4 regions of the Paenarthrobacter sp. NPDC091669 genome follow, and region 3 is predicted to be linked to each of the others. Evidence: riboswitches for the same ligand, from Rfam matches in the RefSeq annotation. Region 3 holds a riboswitch; each other region holds the start of a gene.

Region 1 (4,208 bases), on a different contig from region 3:
TGCTCACGCCGCGGAATACGTCCCGCCTGCTTGGCCAGCCTACCGGCGATCACGGCGTGTTTGAAGGCCCCACCCATCTGCACCGGGTTCTGCGCCCGAGTGACAGCGGTAGCCAGAAGCACGGCGTCGCAGCCCAATTCCATGGCGAGGGCGGCATCGGAGGCCGTCCCTATTCCGGCATCAAGCACCACGGGGACTGAGGCCCGGGACACGATGAGTTCAATGTTGTGCGGGTTCAGGATGCCCAGACCGGTTCCGATCGGCGAGCCCAGGGGCATCACAGCAGTGACACCCAGGTTCTCGAGGCGCAGGGCCAGGACGGGATCATCGTTGGTGTAGGCGAAGACCTTGAATCCACGGTTCACCAGCTGTTCCGTTGCCTCAACCAGTTCCACGGCGTCTGGAAGGAGCGTGTGTTCGTCGGCGATGACTTCCAGCTTGACCCAGTCGGTTTCCAGGGCCTCCCGCGCCAGTTCAGCCGTCATCACGGCGTCTTTGGCCGTAAAGCAACCGGCGGTGTTGGGCAGCACGCGGATGCCGTGATCTACCAAGAGTTGGAAGAGGGATCCTGTTTCGGCGGGTGAATAGCGCCGCATGGCCACTGTGGTGAGCTCAGTCCCGGACGCCAGGAGCGCCGCGCCCAGGCCGTCCAGGCTCGGGGCACCTCCCGTGCCCATGATCAGGCGGGAGCCGAAGTGGACGCCGTCGATCACCAGGGCGTCAGTAATGACCTCTGTGTTTGCTGTCGTCATGCTGTCAGCCTCCTTGGACTGCGGTAACAAGTTCGAGTTCATCTCCGTCGGCGAGCGCCGTTGCGGACCATTGGCTGCGCGGCACCAGCTCGGAATTGCGGGCGACGGCGACACCCAGCTTGCCGCCGTCGGCTGCCTGTCCGCGGTGGTCCAGGACGCGGCCGGTGACGGCCGTGACCAGGGTGCTGACCGAAGCGTCCTCCGGCACGGCGTGATCGGATCCGTTGAGTTTGATGTTCATGCTGTTTCCTTGCTGGGTGCGTGTGCCGGCGTGAGCGCCCGCACTGGGAATGTCGTGGTCTCGAAGCGATCGGGGCGGAACGGGGCCCAGCGGGGGTCCGGCGAGCCGTGGATCAGCCCGCCCACGATCCGCGCCGCCACAGGCGTCAGGAGGACACCATGCCGGAAGAATCCCGTGGCGATCACCAGGCCATCAACATCCCCGCTGGTACCGGCGACCCGTCCAAGCAACGGGGCGTTGTCCGGAGTGCCGGGGCGGGCCCGGGCCGTTGCTTCGAGCAGTTCAAGTTCCGCCACTGCGGGGACCAAGGCCTGGGCGTCCCTCAGCAACTGGTAGACGCCCCCGGCTGAGACCACGTTGGAGGACGCCGATAGTCCGTCCTCGCGTTGGGTGGCCCCGATGACTACCGTGCCGTCGTCCCGGGGCACGATGTAGACGGGCACTCCGCGGACCATCCCGCGGACGGTGGAGGTGAGGAGTGGCCTGAGGTGTTCAGGCACCCGAAGCCTGAGGATGTCGCCATACACCGGCCGCACGGGAAGGCTGAGCCTGTCGGGGAGCCCCTCCAGGCCTGCCGCACCCAGTCCGTTGGCGACCACCGTTTCGGTGGAGTGAACAGCGGCACCGGACTCGAGTTCAACTCCTGAAACCCGCCCTCCGTCCCAGAGCAAACGGCGCGCCGTGGAAGCCACGGCGAACCCATCATCGGCGCCCGAAACCCAGGTGGAGTCGCTGGCCGCGTGGCGTGCCATTCCAGACAGCAGGCATGCCGCCAACTTCCGGGGATCAACCTGGTGATCGGCGGGAATGTCGAAGGCACTGGAAATTTGGGGGCTGAGGAGGGGTTCGCGATCCCGGGCGTCGCGCAGGGAAAGCGGCTCAATTCCCAGGCCTGCGGCACGCTGCACCGCACGAAGATCTGCAAGCGCCCTGCGGTCCGCGGCGTCGGCACCCACGGCGAGTGTCGGCGTCGTGCGGTATCCGGTGTCTTCTCCTCCGTGGCTCAGGCTTGCGGCGAAGGACGGCCACAGCCGGGACGATTCCAGCATCAGCTCGAGGAGGTCTTCCTCCTGGTAGTGCAGTTCGCTGACGGGGGCAAGCATTCCTGCGGCAGCGAACGTGGCTCCCGAGGCCGGTGCGGGGTCGATCAGCACCACTGAGCGGCCAAGTCGTCGTGCTTCGTGAGCGATGCCCAGACCGATGACGCCGCCACCAATGACAGCTACGTCGGCATGCATGGAGGTTTGGCGGGGATCTGCCATTCCGGTTTCCTTCCCTACGCCGGTACTAGCCGGATCAGGTCAAGCGGTCGGCGCTGAAGCCCTCTCAGCCGGACGGTCATATAACGAACGTCGCGGCTCCCGCAGTACGTGCCCAGTTTAGAGGAACTACTCTGGTTTCCATGACCCCGACTGATGCCCTTGCCACTGCCCGCCTGTATCTGTGCACTGATGCCCGGAAGCGGCAAGGCGATTTTGAAGACTTCGTGGACGCCGCTTTTGAGGGTGGCGTGGACATCATCCAGCTGCGCGACAAAACCCTGGAAGCTGCCGAGGAGTTGGAATTGCTGGCGGTCCTGCAAGGAGTTGCGCAACGTCACGGACGGCTCTGGGCTGTCAACGATCGCGCCGACGTTGCCAATGTTTCCGGGGCTCCGGTGTTCCACATCGGGCAAAAAGACCTCCCGTTGACGGTGGCCCGAAGGTTGCTTCCGGAGCCCGTCACGATCGGTCTCTCCACCCACTCCCCGGAACAGGTCAATGCGGCCATCGCAGCCTCACCAGGACAGGGAGGCCTGGATTACTTCTGTGTAGGCCCGGTCTGGGCAACCCCGACCAAACCCGGCCGCGAAGCCGTGGGACTGGACCTGGTCACATATGCCGCAGAAGCGAGCAAGCGTGCAGATGAGACCACCGGCGGTGCCGTGAACCTGCCCTGGTTCGCCATCGGAGGGATCGATCTCAGCAACGTGGAGCAGGTACTGGCTGCGGGAGCCAGCCGGATCGTCGTGGTCCGTGCCATCACCGAAGCTGCGGATCCGACGACGGCAGCCAAGTCGCTGCTGGAGGCGCTGGACGCCGCCTGAGCCTGGGCGTTAAAGCCGTTAAAGCCGTTCACGGCGTTCAGGGTGAGGCCTGGTCAAGCCGTCATGCGGTGAGGCCCAGGGCCGTCATCCGGCGTGAATGCCGCTCGGCGAGCTCGCCGGTCAGTCTCTTGACTGCGGCGCGGGCATCGCCACCGCTTTTTAGCGTTGGCCCCAACTGCGGGTGCTCCATGCCCACCCTCTGCGCCTGCGTCAGTGCTTCCCCCACCAGCCGGCGGCCCCACAACGCCAGGCGTGAGGCCAGTCGAGGGTCATCGGCCAAGGCCCGCCGCAAAAGGACTCGAAGAACCTCGGTTGCTTGGTCGGGAGCGGCAACCCGGTCCACGAACTGCTGTGTTGTTGGATCGAGGAAAGCAGCGACAGCCCGGTAGAAGTCCGAGGAGACGGTGTCGATGACGTACGCCTTCATCACGGATTCGAACCAGTCCCCGGGCTTGGTGCGTTCATGGAAGTGATCAAAGGAACGCTGGAACGGCAGCATGGCTTCCTCGGGATCGAGGCCCATTTCCGCGAGCCGATCGCTCAGCAGCGCGAAGTTTCCGTACGCGCCGACGGCGATTTTTGCCAGCACTGACCGGTCATGGAGCGTGGGGGCGTATCGGGAATCGAACGAAAGCCGGCCGAAAGCGGACAACTCGCCGTAGGCCATGGCACCCAGGAGTTCCGCGGCGAGTTCTCCAGCAGAAGGTGCGGCGTCCCGGGAAGTGCCCATGATCCAAGACTATCCCCGGCCCTCCACACCCCGCCCGCGGAGATTAGCTGTTAGCGGCGTTGGTCCTACTAGGCTGGCTGGAAGTGAGTTGACTGTCAGGCCTGCCCCAAGGCCGCATGTCCTCCTCCTCGCACCCACTCCCCTGAAGGATGTCCCATGAGTAACCCGAGCTACCCACCCGCGCCCAACAACGGGAACGGGGCTCCGCCAGTTCCCCCTGCACCCGGCGCTTTCGGCAACCAGTACCAAGGCGGGCAGCAGACGTACCAGCCGGGACCGGGTTCCAGCCCTTACGGTGCACCCGGCATGGGCGCCCCGGCCAAGTCCTTCATGGTCACCTGGCTTCTGTCCTTGCTCCTTGGTGGCCTCGGTGTTGACCGCTTCTACCTGGGCAAGATC
Region 2 (4,208 bases), on a different contig from region 3:
AGTGGACCAAGGACCAGGACATCTTCGGTGCGTGGCGCATTGACGAGCAGATCCACAAGGCACTGGAACGCAAGGTCTTCCTCCCGTCCGGTGGCTCGTTGGTCATCGACCGCACCGAAGCCATGACCGTGGTGGACGTCAATACGGGTAAGTTCACCGGCAGCGGTGGAAACCTTGAAGAAACCGTCACCAAGAACAACCTCGAAGCTGCTGAGGAAGTTGTTCGCCAGCTTCGCCTGCGTGACATCGGTGGCATCATTGTCATCGACTTCATCGACATGGTCCTTGAGTCCAACCGCGACCTCGTCCTCCGCCGCATGGTTGAGTGCCTTGGCCGCGACCGCACCAAGCACCAAGTGGCTGAAGTGACGTCATTGGGCCTTGTCCAGATGACCCGCAAGCGCATGGGTACCGGCCTCCTTGAGGTCTTCGGTGAGCAGTGCGAGCACTGTGCCGGCCGCGGCGTGGTCACCCACGACGAGCCCGTGGAGCACCGCCGCGCCAACGTCGTGGCCGCCGAGCACCACCGCCCGCACACTGAGGCGCAGCAACCCACCGCCCGGACGGAACGCAAGCGGCGCCGTGGCAAGGGTGGGGGACAGGCTGTCGCCGAGGCTCCCGCGCCGGTCCACACCACTGCCTCCGCCCCTGCTGCACCTCCCGCGGCCTCCGAGCCGCAGGATCCGGCAAAGCAGGCCAAGGCAGAGGCAACCCGGGCTGCGCTGGCGACGATCGCTGCTGCCGCCCACGCTGCCCACCTTCATGATGACGAAGTCCACCGTGCAGAAGAGCAGGCGCGGGCAAGCGGCCAGCACGAGGCGCCTGTTGCCTCACAGCCCCAGGCCGGAGAGCACGCCGACCACGAATCAGAGCGCGAAGCACCGGTTCGGGAGGCACGGTCCACTCCGGTTCTGCGATTCGGCGGGGACGAGGTGGCCCTGCCATTCGGGGAACACCACGAGGAACCGCCTGCCGCCAAGCCCGCCATGAGCCTGGATCTCCTGGCCGAAGCGTTCTCCCACCTTGGCGCGGCACCCGAGGCAAAGCCCGAAACCGTGGTTCCTTCCAAGGCAGCCGCTGCGCCGCAAGCCGCCGTGGCGGGGCACGTAGATGAGGACCCTGAAGCCGCGTCGGCTTCGAAGTCACGTCGGGGGCGCCGCAACCGCAGTGCCAGCCGTGCCCAGGGCGCAGCCAATGAGACCAGCGTTGAGCACCACGAGGTAACAGCTACGGCAGCGCGCGGAACGGCACATGAGGCCAAAGCGCCGGCGGAGCCTGCCAAGAAGGTGGCGTCCGAGGAACCCATCATCCTTGGGGTTGGCGTTCCCGCTTCGGAGCTCTAGCATCTGATCCGCAAGGGCCCTGCAGTCACCGTCACAGGCGGGTACTGCAGGGCCCTTTGCTGTCCTCTCCCGGCGGTCATATCCGGTCTTGTGCGTGGCGCAGTTCCCAGGCTTCGCTGCATCCCGGCTACGCTGGTGGACTGACACGGGGTGCCGGGCATTGGGCCAGGCTGAGATCCAGACCCGTTGAACCTGTCCGGTTAGCACCGGCGAAGGGATGTCCCCATGACGTCATCGTCGTATTCTTCCGTGTACCCTCTGGTTGTTTCCGGCCGCGAAACGCCCCGTGTATTGAGTATCGCGGGATCGGACCCCTCCGGCGGTGCCGGTATCCAGGCAGACCTGAAGAGCATTGCCGCCCAGGGGGGCTACGGCATGGCGGCGGTCACCGCGTTGACGGCCCAAAACACGCTGGGTGTCAGTGCCGTGCACGTTCCACCCGTGGAGTTCCTGCGACAGCAATTGGAAGCCATCAGCACGGACATCGCCATCGATGCCGTCAAGATCGGAATGCTCGGTGACGCTGCGGTGATCGATGAGGTCCGCGGCTGGCTTGAGGCGGTGCGTCCCGCCGTCGTGGTCCTTGACCCGGTGATGGTGGCCACCAGCGGTGACCGCCTCCTTCGAGGGTCCGCCGAGCAGGCACTGCGCGCCCTCCTGCCGTTGGCAGACCTTATTACCCCGAACCTCCCGGAGCTTGCCATGCTGTTGGGGGAGCCTGAAGCTGCTGATTGGGAGTCGGCATTGAACCAGGGCAAGCGGCTGGCTGCTGAGTGCGGCACCACGGTTTTGGTGAAGGGCGGACATCTGGCAGGGACGGAATGCCCGGACGCGTTGGTCAACACCAGCGGACTCCTGCGGCAGGATGTCATTGAGGTAGCCGGACCCCGCATCGAAACGAAGAACAGCCACGGCACGGGCTGTTCGTTGTCGTCCGCTCTGGCCACAGTCCAGGCCCGCACCGGCGATTGGGAAGCTTCCCTGCGCGAGGTCAAGCCGTGGTTGCTCCAGGCGTTGCTGCATTCGGACAGCCTCGACGTAGGCAAGGGAAATGGGCCGGTCCACCATTTTCACCACCATCAGGTCCTGAGGCCGGGGGAATTCGCCGCGGCGCTGTGGAAGGAAGCCGCTCCGGAACTCGCGGCAATCCACAAGCTCAGCTTTATCGACGGCCTGCAGTCGGGCGACCTCCCTGAAGCAGCGTTCAGTTACTACCTTGCCCAGGACGCCATCTACCTCAACGGGTATTCCAGGGTCCTGGCGCGAGCGGGCGCCCTTGCGCCCACGGAGGAGGAACAACTGTTCTGGGCGAAAGCCTCACAGCAGTGCCTTGAGGTCGAATCGGAACTGCACAGGAATTGGCTCAGTACCCGCGAGGCATCCCCGGTGACCGGACCCGTCACCAAGTCCTATGTGGACCACTTGCTGGCATCCTCGGCCGCCGGCAGTTACGCCGTGGTGCTGGCGGCCATCCTGCCGTGCTACTGGCTCTACGCAGAGGTGGGCCAGCAGCTCCACGCATCGTTCGTGGACGCGGGAGCCCCGGCAGCGCATCCCTACGCGGACTGGCTCAGGACCTACGCCGATGAAGAGTTTGCTGCCGCCACCAGGAATGCGATCAATTTCACGGACGCCGCTGCGGCGGCAGCTTCCGAGGGCGAGAGGGCGTCCATGCTGGAGGCGTTTGCCCAGTCCTGCCGCTATGAGACTGCATTCTTCGACGCTCCGCGGCTGTTCGCCTGACCGTTTCAGTGCGGGCTTTTTATCCCCGGGTCCCAAGGCGCCTCAGCGCGTCGCGGGTCAAATCACGTTAATCGCTCCAAACCCTGTAGGCTGTATGGGCACGGTGCCGGGAGAGTCCGTTACAACTGGTGATGCAAGTCACGTGGTAGCCTCCGGACCCGGCCTCATTTGCAGCCGAGGGTCAAACTAGCGTAATCTTGATCTTCGGTGCTTACGCCAACACTTGGGTTATGCCCCTTGGAATTGTTCAAGGGATGACTCGCGGACTTCGATCAGAAGTCCACGGCGTTGAGGCACAGCGCGAACCAAGCCTGATTTCGGTTCCAGGTTCCGCACGCAAATTTAGTTATAAACGTCGAGAGAAGTGAGTACCCAAGTGGTGTACGCGATTGTCCGCGCAGGCGGCCGCCAAGAAAAAGTTTCCGTTGGAGACTACGTAACGCTTAACCGCGTCCCCGGTGGAGCCGGCAGCACGCTTGAGCTGCCCGCCTTGCTCCTGGTAGACGGCGAGAAGGTCACCTCCGCAGCTGCGGAACTGGCCAACGTCAAGGTTACGGCTGAGATCCTCGAGGACCTCCGTGGTCCGAAGATCGTCATCCAGAAGTTCAAGAACAAGACCGGCTACCGGAAGCGTCAGGGTCACCGTCAGGAACTGACCAAGATCAAGATCACCAGCATCGCGTAACTTTCGTTACCCGCTGTTCAGGTTTTTCAGTTTCCCCAGAAATTTAGAGGCAGGCATTTCACATGGCACACAAAAAAGGCGCGAGTTCCACTCGCAACGGTCGTGACTCCAACGCACAGTACCTGGGCGTCAAGCGCTTCGGTGGTCAGGTAGTCTCCGCAGGCGAAATCATCGTTCGCCAGCGTGGCACGCACTTCCACCCCGGTGCAGGCGTAGGTCGCGGTGGCGACGACACCCTGTTCGCCCTGCAGGCCGGCTCGGTTGAGTTTGGTACTCGCCGCGGACGTCGCGTAGTGAACATCGTTGCTGCTGCAGCTGCAGAGTAAAAACAAGTTCTGAACCGGTGGAGCGGGCCAAACGGCCCGCTCCACCGTTCTTTTAACCGCATTACAATCGACTAGGGCGCTTTAGCGCACTGGTTTTGCAACAGCGCTGGC
Region 3 (4,208 bases):
GGTGGGTTTGGCCGGTTTTGCTGGTGGCATGGATTTTCCAGTTGTTGACGGCACCTGTGTCCGCCCACATGGTGGGTCGCTCCGCCTACCGCACCAAGCACGGCCACCGCGAGATGCTCACGAAGGACGAACTCGAGGCTGTTGTGCAACGGGCGGCTGCGGGGCAAGAACCCCGGAACGACCGCTAAAAGTCCCAGTCACAGCAAACGCGGGGTCGCTCTGCGTCCACTGGTGTTCATTCCATCAGGTGGAGGCAAAGCGGCCCCGCGTTGTTGTCTGTGGTTGCGGGCTAGACGATGTCGTGCGTCTTGGCGAAACGGGCAATGGCACGCTGGGTGCCACGGCTGGCCAGCACCTGAATCAGGGTGCTGACGAAGGCTGAGATCAGCGCAAAAGTCAGTGCTGAACGCAAGCTCGTTTCCATGTCGTCGTTGCCCAGGGGTGGTTTGCTGCCAGTGGCCTTTTCCCACCCTTTGTTGACGAGTTTGGTGCCTACGAAGCCCGCTCCGAGGCTTACTCCGGCACCGATCAGCTTGAAGAAGAGGTTCATGCCCCCAGCCTAGCCTTCCGAGGGCCGACTCAAGAGTCAGTGGCGGCTTTCGCGCTCTTTCAGGAACGCTGCCAAGGACCCAACGGGGGCCAGCACGGGAACAACAGCGTGCTCTGCCGACCAGACAGCGTCCACGGTCTCAAACCCAGCGATTTCCTTGAGCAGGTAATAGGTGGGCGGCATCAGCTTCAATGTGCCGGCCGCTTCCGCTTCCAGGATTCCGGCCACCGGCATCCACAACGATTGCCAGGCCTCCGTGGTTTGATGCTGCGGCTCGGCTCCCGGGGAAGGCTTGGCAAGGTAGAAGTAGGTGTCAAAACGCTTCGGCATGTCCGTAGGCGTGATCCAGTTGGCCCAAGGGCGGAGATCCGCAGCGCTGATGCTGAGCCCGGATTCCTCCTGGACTTCGCGGATTGCGGCTGTGAGGACAGTCCCTGCGTTGGTTTCGGCCTGCGTTGAGCTGGTGCCCGTGCCGGTGCCGGTGCCGGTGCCGGAGTTGGCGTCGGCGCCGATGGAACTCGAACACCAGGCGGCAGCGTGGCGTTGAAGCAGGTCCGCTGGATAGTCCCAGCCTGACTCGTCCGCCGCATCCACCCGGCCGCCGGGAAAGACCACCATTCCGGCAGCGAAATCCATGGTGCTGACCCTGTGCTGGACGAACGCTTCGAGCCCGCCCGGGGCATCACGGAGAAGGATGACGCTGGCAGCGAGCCGGGGCTCGGATATGGTGCCGTCGGCGGCAGGGCCATCCTGAGTGGGTAGGTCCGTCATGAATGTGCCCCTTTGCCGCGGTCGAGTCTGCTGGATCATTCTCTCAGGTCTCTTCGTGTGGCGGCGTGAGGGGTGTAGAGCGGGCCTCGCAACGCAATGCAACGCACCCCGCTTCGTCCGATTGTGACCACGGCCCGGCAACGGACCAGCGCCCGCGACACACGCAGGTGTAAACTGAACCAGCCCATCAGGGCAGATTTGATAACGACAGGGGAGCGCCGCCGTCGGACCTTGCAGAGATGCAGGAGACGCGAGGGCGCTGAGAGTGCGGACAGCCGCAGACCCTCGAACCTGATCCGGTTAGTACCGGCGCAAGGGAGTCGAGCTTCTCAGAGTGTCCGGATCCGGACGGCGCAGGCCGGTTGGAATTCCGGGGAGCACTTTCCCCTCCTGTAACCTCAGGAGGCAGAAAATGACCACGGTAAACGTGAAGAAGACCAGTTATAACTGGCGTGTTGTAGACATCGTTGTGGCGGCCTTGATCGCCATCGCGGGCGGCGTGATCTTCTGGGCATGGTCCCAGGGCGCCGCACTGGTATCCATCCCCATGAACGCGACGTATCCGCCGCTCACCGGCCTGATCGCCGGTGGCTGGATGATCCCCGCAGTCCTGGGCATGCTCATTATCCGCAAGCCGGGCGCAGCGTTGTTCTGCGAAGCCGTCGCAGCCACCGGTGAGCTGATCATGGGTTCCCAGTACGGCACCACCGTTTTGATCTCCGGTGTCTTGCAGGGCCTCGGCGCCGAGCTGGTCTTCGCAGCTTTCCGGTACAAGAAGTTCAACCTGCCCACGGCCCTCCTCGCGGGTGCCGGTGCGGGCCTCTTCTGCGGCCTGAACGACTCCTTCCTCCCATGGGGCTGGAACATCGCCTATGAGGCAATGGACAAGCTGGCGTACATCACTTTCACTACCATCTCGGGTGCCATCATCGCCGGCGCACTGTCCTGGATTGCCACCCGTGGCTTGGCGAAAACCGGCGTGCTGAGCTCCTTCGCATCGCGCAAGGCCGCGTCGGAGCCCGTCTTCAGCTGATGCCCGCCACGCAGAGCGGCAGCAACAACAGCAGCCCGGTACGGCCTGCCGCCATCTCCGCCGAGGGCTGGGGTTGGCGGCATGCCGGCCGGTCCACTCCGGCCATTCATGGGTTGGACCTCCGGATTGAACCGGGCGAGCGGGTTCTCCTTCTGGGACCATCCGGTGCCGGCAAATCAACGCTGCTGCACGCCCTCGCCGGTGTGCTGGGCGATGAGGAAGACGACTCGGACGAGTCCGGTTCACTGCTGATCGATGGCGTCGCGCCCCGGGAGCAGCGTGGCCGCGCCGGGTTGATGCAGCAGGACCCGGAAACGCAGGTGGTCTTGTCGCGGATTGGCGACGACGTCGCCTTCGGTGCCGAGAACCTTGCTGTGCCCCGGGACGAGATCTGGTCCCGCGTCCATGAAGCGCTCGACGACGTGGGGTTGCGTACCGCCGCGGGCGGCGGTTTGGCCTTGGACCACCCGACGGCGGCACTCTCCGGAGGGCAGAAGCAGCGCCTTGCGCTGGCGGGTATTTTGGCGATGCGACCCGGCTTGATCCTCTTGGACGAGCCCACGGCCAACTTGGATCCGGCAGGCGTGCTGGAAGTACGTGACGCGGTGAAGCGTTGCCTGGACAAGACCGGCGCCACACTGGTGGTGGTGGAACACCGCGTGTCCGTGTGGAAAGACCTCGTGGACAGGATCGTCGTCCTGGCACCGGGCGGAGTCCTCTTGGACGGCCCACCGGACCAGGTCCTGTCCGAGGCCCGCAGCAAGTTGATGGCTGCAGGCGTCTGGGTGCCGGGGTACGTTCCCGCAACCCGCGAACGACGCAGCCAAACCCACACCGCCCCACTGCTCCTCGCAGCCCAGGACCTCGCAGTTTCCCGGCAAAAACCGCGGCGCAAGGGTTTCAAGACCTTCCCGCCCGTCCCGGTGCAAACGGGAATCACCGCGCAGGTCAGGGCCGGCCAAGCACTGACCATCACTGGTCCCAATGGTGCCGGAAAGTCCACGTTCGCGCTCACGTTGGCCGGCCTTTTGGCGCCGGTGGACGGTACGGTGAGTGCCGCCGTCGAGCTTTCCGAGGGGGCCGGCATTGACCCGTTCAAGTGGAAAGCAGACCAGCTGATTTCACGGATCGGGACGGTGTTCCAGGAACCGGAGCACCAGTTCGTCACGGGCAAGGTGCTGGACGAGCTCATGTTTGGGCCCAGGCATCTGGGCCACGGCGAAGAACGCGTGGACGAACTGTTGGAGCGGCTGCGGCTGACTCATCTGGTCGACGCCAATCCGTATACGTTGTCCGGCGGCGAGAAGCGGCGGCTTTCGGTGGCCACCGTGCTGGCCGCGCACCCCAAAGTCCTGGTGCTCGACGAGCCTACGTTCGGCCAGGACGCCAATACGTGGGCCGAATTGGCGTCGTTCCTTTCAGAGTTGCTGGACGCCGGGACAGCCGTGGTCTCCGTGACCCACGATCAGGAGTTCAGCGCAGTGCTCGGCGGAACGGAGCTGCGGCTCGGTCCGGTACACCATGGTGAAGCCACGCATCAGGAAGCGGGTGCAGCATGAGGGATGCGTTGAACCTCCGCGGGAACCATGCCCTGCTGACCCGAGCCAACCCCTTGGCAAAGTTCGTGTCCGTTTTCCTGATTTCCCTGGTGCTGGCCTTGTCCATCGACTGGGTATCGGCGTCCACGGCCTTGGTTGCGGAGCTGGCGTTGTTTCCGCTCGCCGGGCTGACGCTCAGGCTTCTGTGGCAGCGCGCTTGGCCCCTGATCATCGCGGCCGCGATCGGCGGCTGGAGCACTGCGATTGTGGCGGCGGACAGCGGCGCTGTACTGCTCGACGTCGGACTCTGGTCCAT
Region 4 (4,208 bases), on a different contig from region 3:
GCACTGCCCGCGAATGCGCGCGGCTCGTATTCGGCGGCAGTGGCGATGGTGGCAGCCAGTGAAGGCTGGTCCTGGAACAGGATGGCCGTGTGGAACAGACCGGCTTCCCCGCGGCCCGGAATGTGCAGGCCGGAGGCCGGGGCAAGGTGGACCACGGGCTTTCCGACGCGCCCGAGGTAGAGCCCGCCATCCTGCTCGGCCACGACTTCCAAGCCAAGGGCCCGCTGGTAGTAGTCGCTCATGACCTTCATGTCGCCGACCTTGAGCATGACGGTGCCCATGGTGAGTTCGGCAGGCAGAAGATCCTGGCTGAGTGGTGTGGTCATGTGAAGCTCCCGGTTCTGAGGTGGCCGCTCATCGGCACCTTCTATCCTACTAAATTACTTGAAGCTTCAATTTATTCCTAACGGACCAAGGAACCGCGCAGAACGATGTGCTTGAGGTGGGAAACAGCCTCCAGCTGGATTCTGGGATCCTCGGAACACAGCACGACGTCGGCACTCGCCCCTTCGCTGATGCCCTCGGCTCCCAGCCACTCCCGGGCGCGCCACGCCGCGGCGTCCAGGACCGCGGCCGGCGGCAGGCCGGCGTCGTGCAGTTCCTTCATTTCGTCGGCGATCCTGCCGTGCTTAATCACGCTGCCGGCATCCGTGCCCGCATAAATGGCCACACCGGCCTCATAGGCCTCCAGCACACGCTCGCGCCGCCGCTCCCAAAGCCGCACCATGTGGTCCGCATAGTCGGGAAACTTCGGGGCAGCCTGGGCAGCAATGTCAGGAAAGGTCGCGATATTGACCAGGGTGGGAACGATCGGCACGGCCTGCTCCACCAAACGCGGAAGGTGTCTCGGCAGCAGGCCCGTGGCATGTTCGATGCAGTCGATGCCTGCATCCAGCATGTCGTCCAGTGTGTCCTCGGCAAAGCAGTGGGCCGTTACCCGGGCACCTTCATCGTGGGCGGCAGCGATGGCGTCCTTGACGATTTTGGCGGGGAAGGAGGCGGCGAGGTCGCCCACGCCGCGGTCGATCCAGTCCCCCACCAGCTTGACCCACCCGTCACCATCCCAGGCTTCCTTCCGGACGGTCTCCACAAGTTGGTCGGGTTCGATTTCGTGCCCCAAACCGCGGAGGTACCGCCGGCTCCGGGCAATATGTCTTCCGGCCCGGATCAGCCGGGGCACGTCCGGACGTTGCTGGACCCACCGGGTGTCACTGGGTGATCCGGCATCCCGGATCAGCAGCGTCCCGGCGTCGAGGTCAGCCTGGGCCTGGGCGAGAGTGGTCTGCTCGTCAACGGCGCCGCCCACTCCCAAACCGATGTGGCAGTGGGCATCAACGAAGCCCGGGAGGACCCAGCCATCCAGCACGCGGTCCGGTGCCGTCGTGGGGCGCACAAACGTCAGGGTGCCGTCCACGGACCACATGCCGTACCGCTGGTCGTTCCGGGACACGAGCACGGGTCCGGTGAATTCGATGATCTTGGCCATGGAAAAAGCCTAGTCCGCAGGTCCAGGGAAGTTCAGGGGACGGCAACCCCGGACTCCATGTGACTGGGAGCCTCCGGGGAGCTGTGGTAGCTTCGTCTACGACCACACGGGGGCCCCTGCAGGGGCTGAGATCGGACTGATGCAGTCTGCGACCGTTGAACCTGTCCGGGTAATGCCGGCGAAGGAAGTGAGTAATCCTTTGAGCACCACCAAAACACAGCACAGCCCTGCCCAAAACCGGTCCGAATCCAGCGCAAAGACGCCGGAATCCGTGACCCAATCGCTGAAATCCCATTCATTGGCCTACCGCGAAGACCCGGACCACGGGATCCGGGTTCCCGTCACGGAGATCGCCTTGGATCCGTCGCCCAACGGCAAAGCCAACCCGGCGTTCCAGGTGTACCGCACTGCAGGTCCCGGCAGTGATCCCGTTGTGGGGCTTGAGCCCTTCCGCGCTCCATGGATCGAAGCCCGTGGCGACACCGTGGCCTACCGCGGACGGGAACGAAACCTGCTGGACGACGGCAAGTCAGCGGTTCGGCGCGGGGAAGCATCAGCGGAGTGGAAGGGCACCCAACCTGTGCCCCGCCGCGCCGTCGAAGGTAAAACCGTCACGCAGATGCACTACGCCAAGCAGGGCACGGTGACTCCCGAGATGCAGTTCGTCGCGTTGCGGGAGAACTGCGACGTTGAGTTGGTCCGCAGCGAGGTTGCCGCAGGACGGGCGATCATTCCGAACAACATCAACCACCCTGAGTCAGAGCCGATGATCATCGGCAAGGCCTTCCTGGTGAAGATCAACGCCAACATCGGCAACTCAGCCGTGACGAGTTCCATCGCGGAGGAGGTGGACAAACTTCAATGGGCCACTCAGTGGGGTGCCGATACCGTCATGGATCTCTCCACCGGGGATGACATCCACACCACCCGGGAGTGGATCATCCGCAACTCCCCGGTCCCGATCGGGACGGTCCCTATCTACCAGGCGCTGGAGAAGGTCAACGGCGAGGCGAACAAGCTGACGTGGGAGATTTTCCGGGACACCGTGATCGAGCAATGTGAGCAGGGCGTGGACTACATGACCATCCACGCCGGGGTGCTGCTGCGCTATGTGCCCCTGACCGCCAACCGGGTCACCGGAATTGTCTCCCGGGGCGGGTCCATCATGGCGGGTTGGTGCCTGGCGCACCACCAGGAGAACTTCCTCTACACGCACTTTGACGAACTCTGCGAAATCTTCGCCCAATACGACGTCGCATTCTCCCTGGGCGACGGCCTGCGCCCGGGCGCAACCGCCGATGCCAACGACGCGGCCCAGTTCGCCGAGTTGGATACCCTCGCCGAGCTGACAGAGCGGGCGTGGGAGTTCGATGTGCAGGTGATGGTGGAAGGACCTGGCCACGTGCCGTTCCACCTGGTCCGGGAAAATGTGGAACGCCAGCAGGAATTGTGCAAGGGAGCCCCTTTCTACACCTTGGGACCCTTGGTCACGGATGTCGCTCCTGGCTATGACCACATCACCTCAGCCATCGGCGCCACCGAGATCGCCAGGTACGGCACCGCCATGCTCTGCTACGTGACCCCCAAGGAACATTTGGGCCTTCCCAATAAAGACGACGTCAAGACCGGTGTCATCACGTATAAGATCGCAGCCCACGCCGCCGACCTCGCCAAGGGTCATCCCGGGGCACATGAGCGTGACGATGCCCTGTCGAAGGCCAGGTTCGAGTTCCGTTGGCGGGACCAGTTTGCCCTCTCGTTGGACCCTGTGACCGCGGAAGCCTTCCACGACGAAACGCTGCCGGCAGAACCGGCCAAGACCGCCCATTTCTGTTCCATGTGCGGCCCCAAGTTCTGTTCGATGCGCATCAGCCAGGACATCCGTGACGAATACGGATCGGAAGAGGCGCAGACCTCCATCGCGGAAATGTACAGCGGCATGCGCGGGAAGAGCCAGGAATTCCTGGCATCGGGCGGAAAGGTCTACTTGCCGGAACTTCAGGTACCCGGCAGCCCAGACACGCTTGAGGCCGGCTCAGGAAGCCTGAACTGACATGGCCCGGCCGACGTCGCCAACAAACGATCGGATGATCTGATCGCCGTCCACTGAATCCTGGGGCCGGTGTCCTCCCGCGGCAACACGGCGGAGGGCGCCGGTTTCCTGGAGGTACCCCGCGATTTCCTCGTACAGGGGTTCCCACCCACCGGTGAGGACCAACGTTGGGACGCCGGGCACAATGTGCAGCGGAGCCTCCCAGGGCGGGGCCTGGAGCCTGAGCCTGCGGGCGGAACGCCGCGCTTCGGGAGTATCCAATCCCCCCGTTTCGGCAGAAAACGCCCGGCGGTAGTACTCCCGCTGATAGTCGGCGTCGTTGAGCTGGCTCCGTACATCGAACAGCGGTTCCATCAGGGCGCGGTGGGAGGCCGTGGCTGGTAGCTCGGCTGTCAGGGATAAACAAGCAGGCTCGACCAAGCTCAGCGAGTACACCAGGTCCGGACGTTCGATGGCTGCAAGCATGGCGGAGATGGCGCCTTGCTCGTGCGCAACGACGTGGCCACCCCCCGTATCCGCCAAGGCATTGATGACGATGGCAACGTCCGCGGCAACGCTGGATCCCACGGGCTCGGCTGCAGCGTCAAAGCCATGCCGGCGCAGGAACAACGCGTCATAAGCGAGGGCCATGCCGTGCTGCTTCGGCCATGCCGCAGCACCGAAGCTGCC

What was found. Region 3 has a riboswitch for thiamine pyrophosphate ahead of ACIQLI_RS15135 (ECF transporter S component). Riboswitches for the same ligand answer to the same signal wherever they lie in the genome.
Region 1: linked by a shared signal. The riboswitch ahead of thiO (glycine oxidase ThiO) and the one ahead of ACIQLI_RS15135 (ECF transporter S component) in region 3 are both predicted to bind thiamine pyrophosphate.
Region 2: linked by a shared signal. The riboswitch ahead of thiD (bifunctional hydroxymethylpyrimidine kinase/phosphomethylpyrimidine kinase) and the one ahead of ACIQLI_RS15135 (ECF transporter S component) in region 3 are both predicted to bind thiamine pyrophosphate.
Region 4: linked by a shared signal. The riboswitch ahead of thiC (phosphomethylpyrimidine synthase ThiC) and the one ahead of ACIQLI_RS15135 (ECF transporter S component) in region 3 are both predicted to bind thiamine pyrophosphate.

The regions. Positions count from the first base shown of each region.
Region 1 is NZ_JBIVTK010000005.1:28,306-32,513, reverse strand. It holds gene ACIQLI_RS09905 (thiazole synthase) at 1-752, opposite strand, end outside; gene thiS (sulfur carrier protein ThiS) at 757-993, opposite strand; gene thiO (glycine oxidase ThiO) at 990-2,255, opposite strand; TPP riboswitch at 2,250-2,368, opposite strand; gene thiE (thiamine phosphate synthase) at 2,396-3,079, shown strand; gene ACIQLI_RS09885 (ferritin-like fold-containing protein) at 3,141-3,809, opposite strand; gene ACIQLI_RS09880 (TM2 domain-containing protein) at 3,966-4,208, shown strand, end outside.
Region 2 is NZ_JBIVTK010000004.1:377,985-382,192, reverse strand. It holds gene ACIQLI_RS09415 (Rne/Rng family ribonuclease) at 1-1,343, shown strand, start outside; TPP riboswitch at 1,480-1,578, shown strand; gene thiD (bifunctional hydroxymethylpyrimidine kinase/phosphomethylpyrimidine kinase) at 1,569-3,086, shown strand; gene rplU (50S ribosomal protein L21) at 3,463-3,771, shown strand; gene rpmA (50S ribosomal protein L27) at 3,834-4,097, shown strand.
Region 3 is NZ_JBIVTK010000008.1:179,000-183,207, reverse strand. It holds gene mnhG (monovalent cation/H(+) antiporter subunit G) at 1-188, shown strand, start outside; gene ACIQLI_RS15145 (DUF4235 domain-containing protein) at 290-550, opposite strand; gene ACIQLI_RS15140 (NUDIX hydrolase) at 587-1,321, opposite strand; TPP riboswitch at 1,521-1,657, shown strand; gene ACIQLI_RS15135 (ECF transporter S component) at 1,734-2,354, shown strand; gene ACIQLI_RS15130 (ABC transporter ATP-binding protein) at 2,354-3,913, shown strand; gene ACIQLI_RS15125 (energy-coupling factor transporter transmembrane component T family protein) at 3,910-4,208, shown strand, end outside.
Region 4 is NZ_JBIVTK010000017.1:17,563-21,770, forward strand. It holds gene ACIQLI_RS21495 (VOC family protein) at 1-326, opposite strand, end outside; gene ACIQLI_RS21500 (amidohydrolase family protein) at 404-1,486, opposite strand; TPP riboswitch at 1,583-1,690, shown strand; gene thiC (phosphomethylpyrimidine synthase ThiC) at 1,686-3,539, shown strand; gene ACIQLI_RS21510 (alpha/beta fold hydrolase) at 3,522-4,208, opposite strand, start outside.